Regions from separate parts of the Arthrobacter sp. C152 genome, predicted to be linked through region 3. Evidence: riboswitches for the same ligand, from Rfam matches in the RefSeq annotation. Region 3 holds a riboswitch; each other region holds the start of a gene.
What was found. Region 3 has a riboswitch for S-adenosylmethionine ahead of ACYSM9_RS00970 (bifunctional o-acetylhomoserine/o-acetylserine sulfhydrylase). Riboswitches for the same ligand answer to the same signal wherever they lie in the genome.
Positions count from the first base shown of each region.

Region 1: it holds a riboswitch for S-adenosylmethionine, as region 3 does, so the genes downstream of both, ACYSM9_RS05480 (DUF1737 domain-containing protein) here and ACYSM9_RS00970 (bifunctional o-acetylhomoserine/o-acetylserine sulfhydrylase) in region 3, are expected to answer to the same signal.
Region 2: it holds a riboswitch for S-adenosylmethionine, as region 3 does, so the genes downstream of both, ACYSM9_RS07175 (aminotransferase class V-fold PLP-dependent enzyme) here and ACYSM9_RS00970 (bifunctional o-acetylhomoserine/o-acetylserine sulfhydrylase) in region 3, are expected to answer to the same signal.

Region 1 covers NZ_JBTZSU010000005.1:147,191-152,324, reverse strand. The annotation lists gene ACYSM9_RS05500 (glutamate--cysteine ligase 2) at 1-84, shown strand, start outside; gene ACYSM9_RS05495 (hypothetical protein) at 81-707, opposite strand; gene ACYSM9_RS05490 (O-succinylhomoserine sulfhydrylase) at 816-2,024, opposite strand; gene ACYSM9_RS05485 (rhodanese-like domain-containing protein) at 2,025-2,435, opposite strand; gene ACYSM9_RS05480 (DUF1737 domain-containing protein) at 2,432-2,707, opposite strand; SAM riboswitch class IV at 2,721-2,836, opposite strand; gene opgC (OpgC domain-containing protein) at 3,006-5,134, shown strand, end outside.
Region 2 covers NZ_JBTZSU010000007.1:79,155-84,288, reverse strand. The annotation lists gene ACYSM9_RS07185 (metal-dependent transcriptional regulator) at 1-483, opposite strand, end outside; gene ACYSM9_RS07180 (class I SAM-dependent methyltransferase) at 547-1,305, opposite strand; gene ACYSM9_RS07175 (aminotransferase class V-fold PLP-dependent enzyme) at 1,392-2,813, opposite strand; SAM riboswitch class IV at 2,851-2,964, opposite strand; gene hisN (histidinol-phosphatase) at 3,117-3,929, opposite strand; gene rsgA (ribosome small subunit-dependent GTPase A) at 3,979-5,094, opposite strand; gene aroA (3-phosphoshikimate 1-carboxyvinyltransferase) at 5,078-5,134, opposite strand, start outside.
Region 3 covers NZ_JBTZSU010000001.1:237,082-242,215, forward strand. The annotation lists gene ACYSM9_RS00960 (VOC family protein) at 1-620, opposite strand, end outside; gene ACYSM9_RS00965 (S8 family serine peptidase) at 733-2,739, opposite strand; SAM riboswitch class IV at 2,972-3,087, shown strand; gene ACYSM9_RS00970 (bifunctional o-acetylhomoserine/o-acetylserine sulfhydrylase) at 3,131-4,456, shown strand; SAM riboswitch class IV at 4,541-4,656, shown strand; gene metX (homoserine O-acetyltransferase MetX) at 4,669-5,134, shown strand, end outside.

The DNA.
Region 1 (5,134 bases), on a different contig from region 3:
GCCGTCAACGTGACCATGCGCGGCGCGCTGGACCTCGCAGAGGTGGAAGGCGCGCCGGAACTGCTGAGGGTGCGGCAGTCCTAGGCTTCCCGGGCGGCTGTGGTGAAGCGCAGGAGCCTGACGCCGACGGCGATCTCCACCAGGTAGAACACGAACGGGGGGATGTCCTTGTAGCGCACGAGGATGCCGGCGAAGAGCGGCGCACTGGCGGCCGCACCCAGGGAGGTCCTGCCTTTGAGGGGTGAGGACTGCAGCGCCGCGCCCAGCAGGCCGACGCCGCAGGTTTGGAGGCCTGAGTACGTCAGGAAGGGCCACGCTGCGCCCCTTCGGTAGGCGAACTTCTCGATGTCCGCGGCACGGTTGGCCAGCGCCCAGACGAACAAGGGGCTGCCCGCCAGCAGGGCGGCGGCAGCGGCGGCCGCGAGATTCCGGGCCCGTACACGCTCCGCTTCATGGTCTGCGCCGTGGTTTTCCTGCCGCAGTTGCCGGGCAAGCCGCAGGAAACCCATGGGCGCGGCAGCCGTTCCCGCCGCCGCGAGGAACTGCCCCAGGGTCCACAGGCCGCGGTGGCGTTCGAGCATGGCCAGCCGCTGCTCTGCGCTCCTGGTGGAGTGGACGTTGCCGACCATGGCGATTCCCAGCAGCCAGCACGCGCCCGCCGCGATGCTGACCGCTCCCGCCCTGGCATATGGTTTTGACTGGGACATGGCCCGCCTCCTTCATAAACATTTTCGCCGCGCAGATTCCTTGTCGCAGCCCTTATTTTGGCGGCGACAATGACGTTCCGCGTCGAAAACGAAGAAAGTGTGCGGAAACTAGACCTGCTTGAGCGCCTGCTCCAGGTCGCGGATGAGGTCGTCCGCGTCCTCGAGGCCCACCGAGAGGCGGACCACGCCGTCGCCCAGGCCGATGGCAGCGCGGCCCTCGGGACCCATCGCCCGGTGCGTGGTGGTGGCCGGATGCGTGATCAGAGACTTGGAATCGCCAAGGTTGTTGGAGATGTCGATGATCCGCAGCCCGTCCAGCAGCGCGAACGCGGCGTCCTTCGCCGAACGGCCCGCGGAAGGGGCCAGTTCCAGGGTGAGGACCGTGCCGCCGGCACTCATCTGCTTCGCCGCCAGCGAGTACTGCGGGTGGGACTTCAGGAGCGGGTACTTCACCCAGCTCACCGCGGGCTGCTCCTCCAGCCACTCGGCCAGCCGCAGCGCGGTGGCGGAGGAGTGGCTGACGCGCAGGCTCATGGTTTCCAGGCCCTTGGTCAGCACCCAGGCGTTGAACGCGGACAACGCGGGGCCGGTGTGGCGCATCAGCTGCTTCACGGGGCCGTCGATGAACGCCTTGGTGCCCAGGATGGCGCCGCCCATCACCCGGCCCTGGCCGTCGATGTGCTTGGTGCCGGAGTAGACAATGACGTCGGCGCCGAGGTCGCCGCAGCGCTGCAGCAGGGGGGTGGCGAAGACGTTGTCGGCCACAACCTTGGCTCCGGCGGCGTGCGCCAGCTCGCTGACGGCCGCGATGTCCACGATTTCCTGCATAGGATTGGACGGGGATTCGAAGAAGACGGCGGCGGTGGGTTTGGACAGGGCCTCGCGCCACTGGTCCAGGTCCGGGCCGTCCACAAAGACGGTTTCCACGCCCCAGCGGGGGAGGATTTCGTTCAGGATCACGAAGCAGGAACCGAACAGGGACCGGGCGGCGACGACGCGGTCGCCGGCAGCCAGCAGGGCACCCAGGGCGGTGAAGACGGCGGACATGCCCGACGCCGTCGCAAAGCATGCTTCGGTGCCTTCGAGCAGGCGGAGCCGTTCCTGGAAGGTGGCGACGGACGGGTTGCCGTAACGGGAGTAGACGAACCGCTCATCCTCGCCGGTGAACGCGCGTTCGGCGGCTGCCGCGGACTCGTACACGAACCCGGAGTTGAGGAAGATGGCCTCGGACGTTTCCTGGAAGTTGGTGCGGTCGAGTCCGCCGCGGACGGCCTGGGTGTCTGCGCTCCAGCCGGAGGCGTCTGGGTTGAAGGTCACTTAGTTCTTTCCGAGGTTGGTGGGCAGGCCGCGGTTCTTCCAGCCGTTGACGGTCCGTTCGCCGTAGCGGTCAGGCTCCCCCTCGAAGCCCTCCAGCACGTTGTAGGACGTGAAGCCGGCCTGGGTCGCTGCAACGGCGGCGGCGATGGAGCGCTGGCCGGACCGGCACAGGAACACCAGTTCCGCGGTGGGGTCCTCGGGTGCCTGCTCCTTGAGGTCCTTGACGAAGTCGGGGTTGGGGATGCCGCCGGGGAAGGTCCACTGGATGAAGAGCGGATCATTGTCCGTCGCCTTGGTATCCGGGATGCCGATGTGCGCCCATTCACCTTCGGTGCGGACGTCCACCAGGATGGCGCCCTGCTCGAGCTTGGCCCAGGCTTCCTGCGGTGTGAGGTCTCCTGCGTAGCTCATGCGTGGCCCTCGCCGTCGAACTCGCCCTCAAAGTCGCCGTCGAGCTGGTCCACTGCGGTGGCAACCGCGGCGTCGGCGGAGGCGATGGCGGCCGGCAGGACCACTGCCTGGGCGACAATGACGCTGCTGCCGTTGAAGGTGGCGGCCGGGCTGCCGTGCAGCACGTAGCCTTCATCCAGGGCCGCGGAGATCCGCTCACAGAACGATCGGTCGTCCGGGCCAGTAATCAGGCGGTAGGACAGCTTGTCCTCAGGGGCAGGTGCGTCAGACACGACGGATCTCCTTCTCTCACGCTTGCAGCTCGAATCGGTCGATATGCCGAGTATTCACCTGAGGCACCCCGCCGCGAAAGGGAGGGTTGCCGACCGGCCAGTCAGGGCTTAGCGCCGGTACTCATTACTCCCCAGAAACGTAACATCTGACGCGCGGAGCCGCATTGCCGCCGTCGTCATGTTCCGTAATTGAGCGCCGGCCGCGCCCCTGCCCGCCGCCGGGCCCCGGACCGATAAAGTTCGTACCGGGGACCAACGCCCCGCGTCCACAGCATGAGTACCGGGGGGTCTTGCCAGCATGCGAGCATTCACGTCCTATCGCCACCGCGGGACCACCGTGGCCCGGCTTCGTCCGGCAGGAGCACTCCTTGCCGTGCTGCTGATGGCCGTCCTGGCTGTGCTGGCACCTGCGGGGACGGCCCGCGCCGCGGAGGGCGTTGGACCGGCCGCGCCGGAGGAGGGCAAGCCCTGGCTTGGGGCCACGCTGGAATGGGGCGAAGACACCGCCGCGGGCTTCGCGGACCGGCTGGGTGCGGTGCCGGCCGTCTTCGGGCACGACATCGCCATCCCGTTCCGCGACTCCGGGCGGAACGACATCGATGGCTTCCTGCGGCAGACGGCCGGCAAGGGAGCCAACGCCATGTTGACCGTAAAGCCAAGCGTTCCGCTGGACACGATCGGCGCTGCGGAAGCTGACGCCTTCGCCGCCGAAGTACGGGACCAGGCGGCGGGCTTCAACGGCCACTTGCTGGTCCGGTTCGCCCCGGACATGAATACCAGCTGGGTTGCCTGGGGCCAGCAACCGGCCGCGTACCGGCAGGCGTTCCAGGCCGTCGCCGGAGCGTTCAGGGCGTCCGACGGCGGCAAGGTCACCATGGTGTGGGCGCCTTACCTGGGCACGGGCTACCCCTTTGACCGCAGCCGCAGCGCACCGCAACCGGGGAGCGACGGCTTTGCGCTGCTGGACACCAACGGCGACGGCACCTGGAACGGCTCCGACGCCGCCTACGCTCCGTACTATCCAGGCGACGACGCCGTGGACTGGGTGGGACTGACCGCATTCCACGACGACACCGCCGGCGGGGCCGCCGTCAACACCGCTCCCCGTGCCGGCGAGCTCCAGGAGATGCTGACCGGGTCCGGCGGCGAAAACTTCTACGGCACGTACGCGGCCGGCCGGAACAAGCCGTTCCTGCTGCAGACCGCGGCCTTCTACAGCCCTTCCACCGGCGGCGCGCCGGAGGCCGACATCAAGGTGGGCTGGTGGGACCAGGCCGTGGGAACCGCCACGTCATCTGCTTTTCCCAAAACCGCGGCTGTGGTGTGGGACGAACGGACCAGCACCCGGGACACGGGTGTGGCCAGCATCAACTGGCTGCTCACCGGGAGCCCGGACATCGCCAAAGCCGCGCTGGCGAGGCTGAAGGCGTCCCCCATGGTGACCGGGCCGGTCAACGCGGTGGCTCCGGCGGAAGCCTATGTCCGCGCCAACACCCTCGGCGGGGCCGCCGTCTGGACGGTTGCCGCTGCCATGGCCATCCTCCTGGCAGCACTCTGGCAGATTCCGCGCCGGATCGGCGCGGCGACGGCGTGGAGCTACCGGGACCCGTCCGCGAGGGACTCCCGGGTGGACCTGCTGCGGGGCATGGCGATCGTGTTCGTGGTGGTCAACCACCTCGGCATGGCTTCACTGTTCCAGTTGCTGACGCAGGAGGCGGTGGGCTTCGTTTCCGGCGCCGAGCTTTTCGTCCTTTTCTCCGGGCTGGTGGTGGGCATGGTGTACGGGCCCAAGGCCCGGGAGGATTTCGGCACGGTGGTGGACCTGACGTCGCGCCGGGCCGGCAAGCTGTACCTGACGGCGCTGGCTGTGCTGGTCGGCGTCTTCCTGCTCTCGCTGCTGCCGGTCTTCAACGCCGCGGCTCTCACCACATTCGTGGACCAGGGGACAGGCGGCGCGGGGCACACCGGTGCCGGCCGCACCTACAACCTTTACCAGGGGATGGAATCGCTGTTCCAGTTCCCGGTGCCGCCCCAGGTGCTGCCGGCCATCCTGCTCCTGCAGTTCGGGCCATGGCAGTTCAACGTCATGGGCCTGTATGTGGTGCTCCTGCTGGCAAGCCCCCTGATCCTCGCGGCGCTCAACCGCGGCAAGGCGGTCTGGGTGCTGGCTGCCACGCTCCTGGTGTACGCCGTGGGCGCCGCCACCCGGTTCCGGATCCTTCCCTCGCAGTTCGAGGACTCCTTCCCGTTGCTGGTGTGGCAGGTGCTGTTCGTCATCGGCCTCGTGGCGGGCTACCACCGGCGCAGCATCCTGGCCTGGCTGCAGGCGCACACCTGGGTGGTGGCTGCCTGCACCGTGGCCGCCTTCGCGCTGGCCTTCCTGTCCTGGGGCAACCCCTACCTGGCCAACAGCTACGATGTCCGGCT
Region 2 (5,134 bases), on a different contig from region 3:
GATACGTCCCGTATGGCCCTCGTCCAGTTCCGCCAGCAGGTGGGCGCGAGGCATCAGGACCTGCCCGTCCGCGCTGGGGATGGGGTCCCCGTGCGGATCCCGGCTGGGGTTCCCAAGTTTGGCCGCGACGCGTTCGATGAACGTATCCGAGACGGCGTGCTCCAGCAGCTCGGCCTCGTCGTGGACCTCGTCCCAGCTGTAGCCCAGCTGCTGGACGAGGTAGGTTTCGATCAGCCGGTGGCGGCGCACCATGGCCAGGGCGAGGCGCAGTCCGGGCGCGGTGAGCGTGACGGCGCTGTACGGCTTGTGGTCCACCAGGCCCTGGTCCTTGAGTTTGCGGACCATCTCGGACACCGAGGAGTTGGCCACGCCCAGCCGCTGCGCCAGCTGGGAGGACGTGATGGGCTTGTCCTGCCATTCGGTGAATGAGTAGATGACCTTGACGTAGTCCTCGATCGAGGAGGAGGGCGCACTGGTCTTCACAGGTCCAAGCCTACCGGCTTCCGGCGAAGGGGCGTGGCCCGGCGGCCACCGGTGACGATCCGCTCACGCCTTGATGGCCCGCCATGCGAGGGTGAGGTAGGGGAGTTCGAGTTCCTGGGCTTCGGCGTGGCCGAGATGCTCATGCAGGTACCAGTCCAGGTTCGCCAGGACCTTGGCCCGGGTGGCTTCGCCGGCCCGCAGGTAGTAGCTGCGCGATTTGGTGAGCTCCATCAGGTCCGTCGTGGTCACGGTGTCGCGCCAGTGCGTCACGTGCCCTTCGAGCCGGTGGAATTCCGGTCCGACCACAGGCTTGTGGCCGGGGCGGTACACATCCCCGGCGTGCATGATGCGGGACAGTCGGTGGACCCAGGGTACCGAGGTGTCCAGCTGGTTCCAGACCAGGCCGAGTGTCCCCTGCGGGCGCAGGACCCGGGCGAGTTCGGTGCTCGCGGCCAGCGGGTCGCACCAGTGCCAGGCCTGGGCAACGGTGACGACGTCGAAGGCCGCCGCGGGCAGGCCGGTCGCCTCGGCAGTCCCCACCACGGCCGTGGCGGCGGGGCAGTGGGCCTTCAGTTGGGCGAGCATGTCCGCGGAAGGGTCGAGGGCCGTTACCTCCAGCCCCATGGCCAGCAGCAAGGCGGTGAACTTTCCGGTGCCCGCGCCTGCGTCCAGGGCCTGGCGGGCGGTGGCGGGCACCAGCCATTCGGCTGATTCGGCAGGGTATCCCGGCCGGACCCGCTGGTAGTGCCTGCCGCCGTCCTGGAAGCTCTGCCCGAGCTCCTGCCGCCGCCCGTGATCGAGTTTGGGACCACCCCGGACCACGCGTGGCCTCCTTCACCTGCTGCCAGTGGATACATTTCGAATCTACCGCATGGCGGGCAAGGGCGTGGGGCCACCCCCAACCGGGCTTAGTCCTCGGTGCAGGGTGCGGCGCCGGCCGTGCCGGGAGTGTTGGGTGCCCAGTGCGGGTAGGTGCGGAAGTCGTTGGCCGGAACCCAGCGGCCCGCATCCACCACGTAGTCCCAGCCCAGCCCCGTGCTGCGCAGGGTGCGGATGCCGGCGAGGAGGCGCTCGGCGTCCTCCAGCCGTGACCCGACGCCGAAGCTGGCGCGCAGGGAGCCGGACGGCAGCCCCAGCCGCTTCAGCAGTGGGTGCGCGCAGAAGCGCCCGTCGCGCAGGCCCACGCCGTGTTCGGCCGAGAGGTAGGCGGCGACGAGGCCGGCGTCGTAGCCCTCCACGGAGAAGTTGACCACGCCGATGGTGTCCGTGTCCGGGTTGGTGTCCTTGAAGATCTGGTGGACCGTGACGCCCTCGATGTCCTGCAGGCCCTCCACCAGGAAGGACCGGATGGCGGATTCGTGGGCGTGCCAGCGGTCCTGGTCCAGTCCGGCGATGACCCGGGTGGCGCGGGCAAGGGTGGCGGCACCGAGCACGTTCGGTGAGCCCCCCTCGTGGCGGGCCGGGCCGGTGGCCCAGCTGACGCCGTCGAGCCTTGCTTCCTTGACCGCACCGCCGCCGGCGAGGTGCGGGGTGCCGGCGTCGAGCCAGTCGGGGCGTCCCACCAGGACACCGGCGCCGAAGGGCGCGTACAGCTTGTGGCCGGAGAAGGCGAGGTAGTCGATGTCGTCGGCGCTGATGTCGACCCGGCGGTGCGGGGCGAGCTGGGCCGCGTCCACCACGATCCGTGCGCCGTGCTCGTGGGCCAGCGCGGCCAGGGCCCTGATGGGCAGGATTTCGCCGGTGACGTTGGAGGCGCCGGTGACCGCCAGGAGGCTGACGCCGCCCTGTTCAAGCTCGGCGCGTACGGCCTCGACGGTGCCCGCGATGGTGTCGGCGGCGACGATACTGCGGTGCGGCACGCCCTGCCACGGCAGCAGGTTCGCGTGGTGCTCGATGTCCAGGTAGAGAACCTCACCTGCGGGACGGCCGTCGGTGACGGGCAGGCAGCCTGCCAGCAGGTTGAGGGAATCGGTGGTGTTGCGGGTGAAGATGACGGAGTCGCCGGGGCGGCCGCCCACAAAGTCGCGGACGATGCTGCGTGCGTTCTCGTACACCGACGTGCTGATCTGGGAGGCGTAGCCGGCCCCGCGGTGGACGCTCGCGTAGTAGGGCAGGACTTCGTTCAGGTACGCGGAGACCAGGGACAGGGCCGGGGCGGATGCGCCGTAGTCGAGGTTGGCGTACCTGACATGCCCGCCGGTAATCAGGGGAGCCTGGATTTCGGCGCCGGTGACCGCGGCGAGCGGGTGGCCGGCAGCGGCCTGGCGGGCATCGAAGGCGGCCGCAGTGTCGGCGGTGGCAGTGCTGGGGGAGACGGTGGCAGTTGTCACAGAGACCTCACTTGAATCAGGACCCTGACATCACAGGAATCCGCGCTTGCCGCATCCGCTCCGGACCGGCCTGGTCGTCACCCGGGGCACCCCACCGCGAATGGAGGGTTGCCGGCCAGCAAACCGGGGTTTTGCGCTGGCACTCGTGACCTGGATAAAAGCGTAGAACATCGGGCGGCCCGGACTGAAGCCGGGGCAATTGTTAAGGCTTTTGTTACGCAAGCCGAAGAAAACGATGCCGGCCGCCCCAAAAGGAGGCGCCCGGCGTCGTAATCTTCGGCCGCGCTGCGTGCGCGGGCTTTGTCAGAGGAGGTCGTCCAGGCCCGGGTTCAGCCGCCGCAGGACTTCGGAATGCAGGATGGAGTTCGTGGCCAGGGCGTTGCCGCCGAACGGGCCGTCCTCCCCTTCCAGGGAGGTGAAACGGCCGCCCGCCTCCACGACGATGGGCACCAGCGCCGCCATGTCGTAAAGGTTCAGCTCCGGTTCGCAGGCAATGTCCACGGAGCCTTCGGCCACCATGCAGTAGGACCAGAAGTCGCCGTAGGCGCGGGTGCGCCACACGTCCTCGGTCAGGCCGAGGAAGTCATCGAGGTTTCCCCGTTCCTTCCAGCCGCTGAGGCTGGAATAGGACAGCGAAGCGTCAGCGAGGCGGGACACGTCGGAGACACGCAGCCGGGTGGCGGCCGCCAGGGAGCGGCCCATGTAGGCCCCCATTCCCTTCGCAGCCCACCAGCGCTTGCCGAGTGCCGGCGCGCTGACCACGCCTACCACCGGTTCGCCCTCGTCCACCAGCGCAATGAGGGTGGCCCACACCGGGACGCCGCGGACAAAGTTCTTGGTTCCATCGATGGGGTCGATGATCCACCGCCGCGAGCCGTGGCCGGTGCTGCCGAACTCCTCGCCGAGGACGGCGTCGCGCGGGCGTGAACGGGACAGCTGGCCGCGGATGGCTTCCTCTGCGGCCTTGTCCGCGTCGGTGACCGGCGTCAGGTCCGGCTTGGTCTCGACGTGGAGGTCCAGGGCCTTGAAGCGGCTCATGGTCTGGTCGTCCACGGAGTCGGCCAGGACGTGGGCCAGGCGCAGGTCGTCGTTGTAGGTGGAGGCGGGTTGGATCATGGTTCCAAACTACCGTCTGTCCCGGCATCTGCCGGGACCTTCGGCTGCGTCAGTTGACGCTGCCGAGTTCCTTGGTTTCCTGTGCTTCCATTCTCGGGTCCGTGCCGAGCAGCCGGCGCAGGGACGCCAGCCGTGCGGGGCCGGTGGGGCCGGCGTGGCCGCCGCCCACCCATTCATCCAATCCGCAGTCCACGGCCGTGGCGGTGTGCTTGCAGCCGCGCTCGCAGTTTTCAATGCCGGGGGAGAGGTCCGGAAAGGACCGCAGGATCCGGTCCGGGTCCACGTGCGCCAGGCCGAAGGAGCGGATGCCTGGGGTGTCGATGATCCAGCTGCCGGCCGGGGCGTCGGCCAGCCGGAGGGCCAGGGCGGACGACGACGTGTGCCGCCCGCGTCCGGTGACGGCGTTGACACCGCCGGTGGCCCGTTCGGCTCCGGTCAGTGCGTTCACCATGGTGGACTTGCCGACGCCGGAGTGCCCCAGCATGACGGTGACCCTGCCGTCGAGGTGGGCCCGCAGCTCCGCCACCGCGGTGCGGTCCAGCCGGGCCGAGAGGCCGTCGTCGGAGCGGGCGTCGATGCCGGAGGCCTGCGCGTCCGCGGTGCGGCTGATGATTACCGGGAGGTCCAGGTGCGTGTAGTTGGAAAGCAGCTCCGCGGGGTCGCGGACGTCCGCCTTGGTCACGAGCAGGATTGGCTCGATCCCGGCGTCGTAGGCTGCCACCAGGGCCCGGTCGATGAATCCGGTGCGGGGCTCCGGGTTGGCGGCCGCCACCACGATGACCAGTTGGTCCGCGTTGGCTACCACGGCCCGCTCCACGGGGTCGGTGTCATCGGCGCTCCGGCGCAGGAGGGTGCGCCGGTCCTGGATCTTCACCAGCCGGGCCAGGGTGTCGGGGGCGCCTGAAACGTCCCCCACGAGCGAGACGAAGTCGCCGGCCACCACGGGGGAGCGCCGAAGCTCACGTGCCCGCGCGGCGATGACCACGCGTTCGTTGTCCGAATCCTCGCCCACCACGGCCGTGTACCTGCCCCGGTCCACGGTGATGATGCGGCCGGTGACGGCGTCGTCATGGCTGGGCCGGTCTTTGGTGCGTGGCCGGGAGCCCTTTTTATTGGGCCGGATCCGGACGTCGGATTCGTCCCAGGAATCAGTGCGCCGGGCCACCGCTGGGCTCCTCCGGTCCGGCGGTGTCCTGGGCAAGCAT
Region 3 (5,134 bases):
TTAGCGGTTTCGAATGTCACGGACATGATCCCGGGAGTGCCGTGCGGAGCAACCCAGTCCACTGCCACGTCTTCGAGCGGCCGCTCGACGGGCTCGCCCAGCCATTCGGTAACGCGTTCCGCGGAACCGGCGATGGTCAGGGAGCTCATCTTGACATTGCTCTGGTAGGCGTTGGACGGGTGCAGGGACGGGTCGCCCTCCCACTTGAGCATGTAGGGAACCTGCGGATCGGCGATCAGGCCCAGGATGCCGATTTGCTTCCACACCAGTTCGCGGCCGTCCGGGAACTTGCGGTTGCCGTTGACCGCGGCCCGGCCCAGGCGCTCCTCGAACGGGGCGAGGTCGTCAACTTCGACGCACCAGCCCATCCAGCCGCCGCCGGCTGCCGAACGGGCACGCACTGCCTGTCCGAACGGGGCCTTGTCCGAGGCGGGGTGGTCCAGGACCTCCACAACTTCAAGGTATTTGTGCCCGGCGAGCGGGATGATCATATTCCGGGTTCCGAACCGGGGGTGGACCCCGCCCTTCACTGCCTCAACGCCGAGGGCAGATGAAATACGTTCGGTAGTGGCCGCGAGGCCATCGTGTTCACAGGCGTAAGAGACGTGATCCATGCGCATGCCAACATCTTGGCACTTTGTGATCGGGCTCTCAGCTAAGGGTACCCTTACTGGATTCACGTCCCTTGGCATCGCCGCATTTTCCGGAGCCGAGGCAACCTTTTGTTCCACGTCAGGCGTACGCGATCGACACGCTTCCCGAACGCCAGGTGATCCGTCCGCCCTGGAAGTCTTGTGCATACCCCCCGCCACCGGCGGCGTATTCCCCCGTGGTCGGATAGCCGAGGCGGCCACCCTCCGAGCCCTGGCCGACCCAGGCGGACCTGATGCCACCGGTGACGATGCGCGCACCCGAAGCGGGGGACCACACCACTTCGCCGCCCTGGAAGTACTGCTTCGCACCGCCTCCCACGAGACCGCCTATTTCGTCGGTAGTGGGGTAGCCGAGGCCGCTGGCCGGGCCGCCTGCGTTGTCCCAGGTGGCGCCGATGCCGCCCTTGGTGATGTGTGAGCCGGTGGCGGCGTTCCAGGAGATCTTGCCGTATTGGAAGCCCTGCATGACGCCGCCGGGTATCGGGGCATATTCATCGGTGGTGGGGTAGCCGAGGCCGCTGAGGGGGCCGCCTGCGTTGTCCCAGGTGGCGCCGATGCCGCCCTTGGTGATGCGGGATCCGGTGGCGGCGTTCCACGAGATCTTGCCGAACTGGAAGTTTTGCATCACGCCGCCGGGCATGGGTGAGTATTCGTCCGAGGTGGGGTAGCCCAGGTCGCCGTCCTGCGCGCCGCTGCCCTTCCAGGTGGTGTTGATGCCGTTGACGACGGCGAACGCACCCGTGCCGGGCAGGTAGGTGATGATTCCGTGCTCGAACTCCTGGTAGGAGCCCCCAAACCGCTGGTTCGTTACCTCGTTGGCGATGGGAAGCCCAACGATGCCGGACACTTCGGCGTACTTATCCCCGATGGGACCCTGCACCGGGTAGGTGCCCTTGTTTGCCGCCGGCGGCACCACGTGCAGCAGACGGTTCGGTGTTCCGGAACTGGCATTGGAGATCGTTCCTGTGACGGACGAGGAATTCAGTGCCGCAGCAACCTGTGACGGGGTCAGCGACGGGTTCTGGGACAGCAGCAGCGCCGCCGCGCCTGCCACGTGCGGGGTGGCCATGGACGTCCCGCTCAGTGACGCAGTAGCCGTTGACGAGGTGTACCAGGTGGAGGTGATGCCCACGCCCGGTGCGTACAGATCCACGCAACTGCCGAAGTTGGAGAAGCTTGCCTGCCGGTCCGAGGAATCGCTCGCAGCGACAGTGACGGCCGCGGGGACGCGGGACGGGGAGGTGGTGCACGCATCGACGGCGCTGTTGCCGGCGGCGATAATCGCGGGGATGCCGTCACCGATCACCGACTGCACCGCAGCGTCGAGCGTATTGCTGGCCGGGCCGCCGATGCTGAGGTTCACCACAGCCGGTGTTCCGTCGCGGTGGTTGGCCGCCACCCAGTCCAGGCCCGCAATCACGTCCGAGTAGAGGCCGGTACCGTCGCAGGCCAGTGCCCGTACGGGAATGAGGGTGGCGGACTTTGCCATGCCGTAGACAGAGCCGCCGATGGTTCCGGCAACATGGGTCCCGTGGCCGTTGCAGTCGCTGGTCCCCAGCCCGTCATTCTTGGCGGTCCACCCCGCTGCCACCCGGCCGCCGAAGTCGGTGTGCGATGCCAGGATGCCGGTGTCCACCACGTAGACGCTGACGCCCTGCCCGGAGGCGGGAGGCGTGTAGGTTCCGGACAGTGGAAGGGACAGCTGGTCGGTCCGGTCCAGGCCCCAGGGCGCGTTCCGCTCCGTGTCGGAAACCGCGACGACGTAGTCAGGTTCCACGGCCACGGCACGTCCGGAGCGGGTCAGGGCGGCGGCCTGTGCCGGGGTCGCCTCGATGGCTGCGCCCTGCAGGGCCGCTTCGAAGGTGCGGGCGACGCCGATTCCCTGGGCGCGAAGGTTCCTCGCCTCGGCTGCAACATCCGCTCCGGGCGCAAACCGGACGAGGTAACGCCCGGATTCGCTTGCGCCGGGGGTGGCGGGTGCGGCCGATGCCGGGGGAGCGGCCACGAACCCGGCCGCCAGGACGGCAAGGCCAACAGTGAAAGATGGCAGGACGGCGCGAAGAGCCTGGCGCAACGACTGGGGCAACGGAATTCCGATCCTTCTGTGTTTTGGAGAACTGTTTTGTGGAGCTTTCCCGGATCGAATGTAGCGGAGAGGGCAGGGCCGAAAGCCGAACCTCGGGCAATCCTGCGGGTTCCCTGTGGAACTTTGGCCAACTGCGCGCCGGGACTACGCAAACCCTGAACGCCCGGCCACAAAAGTCATAACCGGTCACAATGCTGTTCCCGGCCACCACGCTGTTCCTACACTGGGCCCAGGTCATGAGCGCCAGCACCAAGCCCCGGCTCGCTGGCCGGCAACCCTCCATCCGCGGTGGGGTGCCCCGGGTGAGGACCTGGCTGTCCGGCAACGGCCGGACGGCAAGCGCGGCCCGAGGTGCTCCCAGCATGCCGGGCCCATGTTTAAGGAGCCTTGAATGTCCAACGGATGGTCCTTCGAAACCCGCCAGATCCACGCCGGCCAGGAAGCCGACAGCGCCACGGGCGCCCGCGCGCTTCCGATCTACCAGACAACGTCCTTCGTCTTCCCCACGGCAGAAAGCGCCGCCAACCGGTTCGCCCTGGCGGAACTGGCACCCATCTACACGCGGATCGGCAACCCCACCCAGGACGCCGTGGAGCAGCGCATCGCCAGCCTCGAAGGCGGCCTCGCAGCCCTCCTGCTGAGTTCCGGGCAGGCGGCCGAAACCTTCGCCGTCCTGAACATCGCGGAGGCCGGCGACCACATCGTGGCCAGCCCCAGTCTCTACGGCGGCACCTACAACCTGTTTGCCCACACCCTGAAGAAGTTCGGCATCTCCGTGACCTTCGTGGCGGACCCGGACAACCTGGACCAGTGGCGCGAGGCCGTGCAGCCGAACACCAAGCTCTTCTTCGGTGAGGTGGTCTCCAACCCCCGCCAGGATGTCCTGGACATCGAGGGTGTTTCCGGGGTGGCGCACCAGGCGGGGGTCCCCCTGATCGTGGACAACACCCTGTCCACCCCCTACCTGATCCGTCCTTTGGAGTGGGGAGCGGACATCGTGATCCACTCAGCCACGAAATACCTCGGCGGCCACGGTTCTGCGATCGCAGGCGTCATCGTCGACTCCGGCAGGTTCGACTTCGGCAAGGACCCGGAGAGGTTCCCCGGCTTCAACACCCCGGACCCCACCTACAACGGGCTGGTCTACGCCCGCGACCTCGGTGCCGGCGGCGCCCTCGGGGCGAACCTTTCCTACATTCTCAAGGCCCGGGTCCAGCTGCTGCGCGACCTGGGTTCGGCGGTGTCGCCCTTCAACGCCTTCCTGATTTCCCAGGGCCTGGAGACGCTGAGCCTGCGAGTGGAGCGCCACGTTGCCAACGCCACCGAGGTGGCGCGCTGGCTGGAAGGAAGGGACGACGTCGAATCCGTCGCCTACGCGGGGCTTCCCTCCAGCCCCTGGTACGAGCGTGGCCGCGCGTACGGTCCCAAGGGGACCGGCGCCGTCGTTGCCTTCAACCTCGCCGGCGGCGCCGACGCCGGGAAACGCTTCGTGGACGCCCTGGAACTGCACTCCCATGTGGCCAACATCGGTGACGTACGCTCGCTGGTGATTCACCCGGCGTCGACCACCCACAGCCAGCTCTCCCCGGAGCAGCAGGCCGTTGCCGGCGTGACTCCCGGGCTGGTCCGCCTCTCCGTGGGCCTGGAGCACATCGACGACATCATTGCCGACCTGGAGGCTGGCTTCCGGGCGGCCAAGGGTGCGGCCGGCGCCTAGCGAACAACCGGCAGGCAAGCCGGGAAGGTCACAACCAGTCACACTCTTGGCCCGGAGCGGGGGGTATTTCGTACACTCGAACCAGGTCATGAGTGCCAGTGACAGCCCCGGCTTGCTGGCCGGCAACCCTCCTTCCGCGGTGGGGTGCCCCGGGTGAAGACCTGGCCTGCCGGTCAGACGACGGCGGGCAAGCGCGTAGAAGAGGTCTTGCCATGACGGTTACCGTCGCCCGTACCACCATCCCCGAACACGGAATTGTCCGCTACGCCTCCATCGGGGGCCTGGAGCTGGAGGCCGGCGGCTACCTGCCGGACGTCACTCTGGCCTACGAAACCTGGGGCACGCTGAACGCTGACGGCAGCAACGCGGTCCTGATCGAGCACGCCCTGACCGGCAGCACCCACGTGACCCGGGGCGACACCGACGAAGAAGGCTGGTGGGAGCAGCTCGCCGGGCCGGGCGCCCCCGTGGACACCGACAAGTTCTTCGTGGTCTCCATCAACATCGTGGGCGGTTGCTACGGCTCAACCGGTCCCTCCTCAACTGCACCCGACGGGCGTCCCTGGGGCTCACGCTTCCCGCTGGTGACCCTGCGGGACAGCACCGTTGCCGAAACCAGGCTGGCGGACCACCTGGGGATCGGCAGCTGGTATGCCGTCCTCGGTGGCTCCATGGGCG